Regions from separate parts of the Paenibacillus sp. J22R232 genome, predicted to be linked through region 2. Evidence: riboswitches for the same ligand, from Rfam matches in the RefSeq annotation. Region 2 holds a riboswitch; the other holds the start of a gene.
The links. Region 2 has a riboswitch for cyclic di-GMP ahead of AC0YN3_RS12240 (protein sinI). Riboswitches for the same ligand answer to the same signal wherever they lie in the genome.
Positions count from the first base shown of each region.

Region 1: it holds a riboswitch for cyclic di-GMP, as region 2 does, so the genes downstream of both, AC0YN3_RS27580 (EAL domain-containing protein) here and AC0YN3_RS12240 (protein sinI) in region 2, are expected to answer to the same signal.

Region 1 covers NZ_JBWDNK010000015.1:27,895-30,370, forward strand. Annotated here, with positions in the region: gene AC0YN3_RS27575 (metallophosphoesterase) at 1-768, shown strand, start outside; cyclic di-GMP riboswitch class I at 976-1,061, shown strand; gene AC0YN3_RS27580 (EAL domain-containing protein) at 1,144-2,476, shown strand, end outside.
Region 2 covers NZ_JBWDNK010000003.1:279,738-282,213, reverse strand. Annotated here, with positions in the region: gene AC0YN3_RS12250 (ABC transporter ATP-binding protein) at 1-490, shown strand, start outside; gene AC0YN3_RS12245 (helix-turn-helix domain-containing protein) at 764-1,093, shown strand; gene AC0YN3_RS12240 (protein sinI) at 1,106-1,267, opposite strand; cyclic di-GMP riboswitch class II at 1,284-1,367, opposite strand; gene galE (UDP-glucose 4-epimerase GalE) at 1,544-2,476, opposite strand, start outside.

The DNA.
Region 1 (2,476 bases), on a different contig from region 2:
GCGCTTGAGACGGAGCTATCCTTCTTGACGGAGAATGGCTTCGAGGAAGCGTTCGCTAAGCTGGCTGCCGATTACAAAGAAAGCGGCTTCGAGAAGGACCAGCACCATCTAACCAAAGCGGCGATTAATGAGAAATACGGGCTGCATGTCTATCAGAACTACAAGCATGTCCATGAAATGATGGAGAAGCATGTTCCGCTTGACGAGCATCTTAGCGCCCATAAGACATACAAGAAACAGCTGGAGCTGTATGCGGAAGCTGGCGAGCTTGAATACAAACCGTTTGCCTTGCTCAAAATCGTCCATGCGGACGGCAGCGAGTCGCTTCCGGACTGGCCAACCTCGGAGATGTACCGTTTTCTCTCGGATGATCCATTCGTTTCGATTACGCTAGCCGATCCGGACAGCTATGAGCAGGCTGACCTGTATTTCCGCACGTTGACGGTTGAGAGCCACATGGAGGGCGTCGTCATCAAGCCGGAGTTCCCGGTTCCCTATACGGTTCCTTATATGAAGGTACGCAACAAGGACTATATGTCGATTATCTATGGCTACGACTACCGCTTCCCTCATAAATACAGCAAGCTGATTAAACAGAAGAGCATTGCGATGAAGCTGCGCACCTCTTTGAATGAATACCGGCTTGGACAGCGCATGCTGGCCGTTTCCTTTGCGGACATTGCGCCAGACCATGAGCCGTACCGGGCAGCAGTCGCGAATCTCTTGTTCGAGGTAGCGAAAGAAAAGGAAATAGATCCGCGTCTATAACGTGATAAGCCTCCCTGGCAAGGGAGGTTTTTTTAATGATAGGATAGTATATCCGTATGCTACGCATGCCCTATATTTCTCGGAATGAACGCGCCGCGCCGCCAAAGGGCATCGATAGCCGTTTCGCCTTATGGAAACGCAAATATTTATGCCTATTTGATATGGTATATATCGGAATTATATGAAATAATCATATAAGTAGAAAGTCCTAGTTAATAGCAAAGTTGCTGAAAGGCAATGACGCAAAGCCAACAGACCTAAAGGAAATGTCCAAAGGTGGCTGGGTTGCCAAAGGGAATAGCGATTATTCGAGTAAATCCTCTTCCTGCACATCAGGTTACCGCAAACGTTATACATAGGAAGGGATATTCAGCTATGGAATTCACGATCAAGCGATTTAAAGGCAGCAGCAGCTTTGATGTCGTTCAGAAAGCAGCGAATCTAGGATACTGTGAGTACGATCATGCCAGCATGCAAGCATCATGGTCGAGCTATATGTTTGACATATATGGGTTGGATAGCGAATTTCCAATGACGCAGGAAGATTGTTTTAAGCAGGTATACCCTGAGGACCGCGAGCGCGCGGAACGAATCTTTTATGAAGCTTTTGCTACGAAGAAGGAGAGCATTCAAGAGTACCGCATCATTCGTCCTAACGGCGAGGTACGGCATATTATTGAGACGCTATCCTTCATATTGGATGAAGCGAGTGACATTCCATTAACGATAGGAACCATTCAGGACGTAACCGAAACGAAGAAGCTCCAGCATGAGCTCAACGTGGAAAAGCAGTATTATAAATCGATATTCGACAACAACCCGGATGCGATATTTTCCTTTGATCTCAAGGGACAATTCCTATCCTGCAACGGCTCGCTTGAGCGGATGTTCAACTGCACGAGAGACGAGGTTCTGCAGGGGAGCTTCCATCGTTTCGTAGAAGAGAGCAGCCTGGACAAGACAATCTGGCATTTCGAGGAAACCCTGAGAACGCTTACTCCGCAAAATTACGACACGACCGGCGTAACCAACAGCGGTGAGCTCGTCGAGGTGAATGTGACGAATATTCCGATTGTCGTCAACGGGGAACTGATCGGCATTTATGGCATAGCCAAGGATATTACGCAAAAAAAAGCGATTGAAAAATCATTGACAGAGGCTGAGCTGAAGTACCGGAGCATACTGGAGCAGTCCATTGTAGGCATCTTTGTCGCGCATGAAGATTGCTTTGTATATGCGAACGAACAGCTTAACCAGATGCTGGGATACGGCACTTTAGTCGGCCTTGAAGTGGAGAAGGTCATCCATCCGGATGAGCGTGAATCCGTTATCAGCAGGGTCATGCAGCTTGCCGAAGGCCAATCCATTGCAAATTTTCGGCATCGGGCGTTAAAGATCGACGGAACGGTTATTGACTGCGAGGTGCATTATAACCGAGTGTCCCATTCGGAGGAGAAAGCGGTAGTCGGCATCGTACTGGACGTCACGGATCGGAACAAGGCGGAGGAGCTTAACCATTTCTTAGCTTATCATGACTATTTGACAGAGCTGCCGAATCGCCGGAAATTCGAGGAGCAGCTGGACAAGCAGCTTCGGGTAAGCGAATATTTCAAGCAAAAGCTGGCTATCATGCTCATCGATCTAGATCGCTTCAAATATGTGAATGATACGCTGGGACATCCGATTGGCGACTCGCTGCTTAAACAAA
Region 2 (2,476 bases):
AGCGCAAGACCCCTTCTTATTTAACGCGAGCATTCGGGAAAACTTTTATATGGTGAAGCCTGACGCAACGGACGATGAGATGTGGGAGGCGCTGCAATTCGCATCCTCTTCCGAATTTGTTCTCAAGCTTCCCGAAGGGCTTGATACGGTTATTGGAGATCGAGGCATCCGGCTCTCAGGCGGAGAGCGCCAGCGCATCGTTATTGCGCGAGCCATTATACGCAAGCCGTCTATTCTTATATTGGATGAGGCCACCAGTGCGCTTGATACGGAAAACGAGAAAAAAATTCAAGAAGCTATCGAGCGCTTAAAAGGCAAGATGACGATCATCGTGGTTGCCCATCGGTTATCGACGATTAGACAAGCGGATCAAGTGATCGTCATTGATCAAGGAGCGGTAGTGGAGCAGGGCGAATACCACCAGCTAGCCGCCGATTCAAGCAGTTTATTCGGCAGCCTGCTGCACAATCAATCGGTGGCCAGCGCCTAGCTATTTATCCGATGCAACGAAGAAGAAACGCCTGATGGCGTCCTTTCAATAGGCGCCTAAATATACTCTCCTATATTTCAAGCATAGCAAAAGGGCTTACCCGTCGGTAAGCCCTTTGCTATGCTTGATGAACGTCCAAAAAATTATTTCATAATATTCCTATGTTAATATCCAATATCATACATAAGTGGCGGCTAAAAAGCTTTCGCTATCCTTAATAATTCGTTATAATAAGGTCTAGTCTACAACGATGTAATGACGGAGGAGTTAGTTATGATCGGAGAACGCATAAAAGCGCTGCGCAAAAGAAATGGCTTGTCATTGACTGAGCTTTCACAAAGAGCCGGTGTTGCGAAATCTTACCTAAGCTCCATTGAACGCGGCCTTCAACAAAACCCTTCCATTCAATTTCTCGAAAAAGTAGGAGCGGTACTTAAGGTTCCCGTAGAAGAATTTCTCAACAGTGACCAGTCTGAGCAAAAGTCAGAGAACCTTGATCTCGAATGGGCCGATCTCGTAAGAGAAGCGATGGCATCCGGCGTAAGCAAGGATCAATTCAAAGAATTTCTTGAATTCAATAAATGGAAGATCAAACGCGAGTAAGCCATTTCTTCTTTACACTGCCGTATCTTGAATGTCGTCCTTGCTGCTTTCCTTCAGAACGAGGATCGCTTTCTGAACATCTTCCCGGCTGTACCCTAAAGCACGTGCCTTCATAATTAAAGCTACCCATTCCGTATCTAAGTCATGATTATGATCTGATTTAACTAGTGCCATTATCACATATCCCCCATTCGAATTGGGGCGGTTGCACCACTGACTCCATGCGTTTAAGGTGCCCAGATACTAAACGCATTTCAACGTCTCCCTATGCTTGTCATTCACTTATAGATGTATTATAGATCATCATATTCGCGTATGCTGTCGCTTCATGTCCGACAAAATTGATAGATATTTACAACTTTTGTCGAAAGTTATTAAGGTTTGTTAAATGAAATGGCATCTGTTAGATTCAAAAATCAGCTTAATCGGATTGTTTTTGTACGCTGCTTATTATTGCGCTGCGCTTATGTAATCTAGCGATTTCCCCATTGATCCATCCTGCTCGTTCTCGTCGTAACCGTTCGGATTCATATACTGCCACCGCCAAGAGTCTGCGCACATCTCGTCAATTCCCATGGTTGCTTCCCATTCCAGCTCCTTATTTGCTTTCCATGTATCCGCATAGCAGATAGCAATATCTCCAGCTCTTCGTGCAATAAACGTATACGGAATATCTCGACCAGATACCTTCTCGAATGCGGCGATCATCTCAAGCACGCTATAGCCGCGTCCCGTTCCGAGGTTGAAAATATCCACCCCCGATTTCCGCATAATCTTCTCCACGGCCTTCAAATGCCCTTTAGCAAGATCCACGACATGGATATAGTCTCTAATTCCTGTTCCATCAAGCGTCGGATAGTCACTGCCGAATACGCTAACCTGCTTCCGTTTACCTACCGCAACCTGAGCGATATATGGCAATAAGTTGTTCGGCACGCCATTTGGATTCTCACCGATTCTACCGCTTTTATGCGCGCCAATCGGATTGAAGTACCTTAGTATCGATATTCCCCATTGCTCATTCGATTCAGCCAGGTCTTGAAGAATTTGCTCAAGCATCAGCTTCGTCCATCCATATGGATTAGTTGCGCCAAGCGGGAAGCTCTCCGAGATAGGTACCTGTTCCGGAAGCCCATAAACGGTAGCCGATGAGCTGAATACGAGCTTGTGGACTGCATGTTTTTTCATTACTTCGCATAATACGATCGTGCTTGTAAGATTAGTATGGTAATAGGAGAGCGGCAAGCGAACCGATTCACCCACCGCTTTCAGGCCAGCGAAATGAATGACAGCTTCTATCTCATGTTTAGCGAATACCGTATCCAGCCCATTCCGGTCAAGCAAATCCAGTTCATAAAATGTAAATGCCTTGTTCGTAATTTC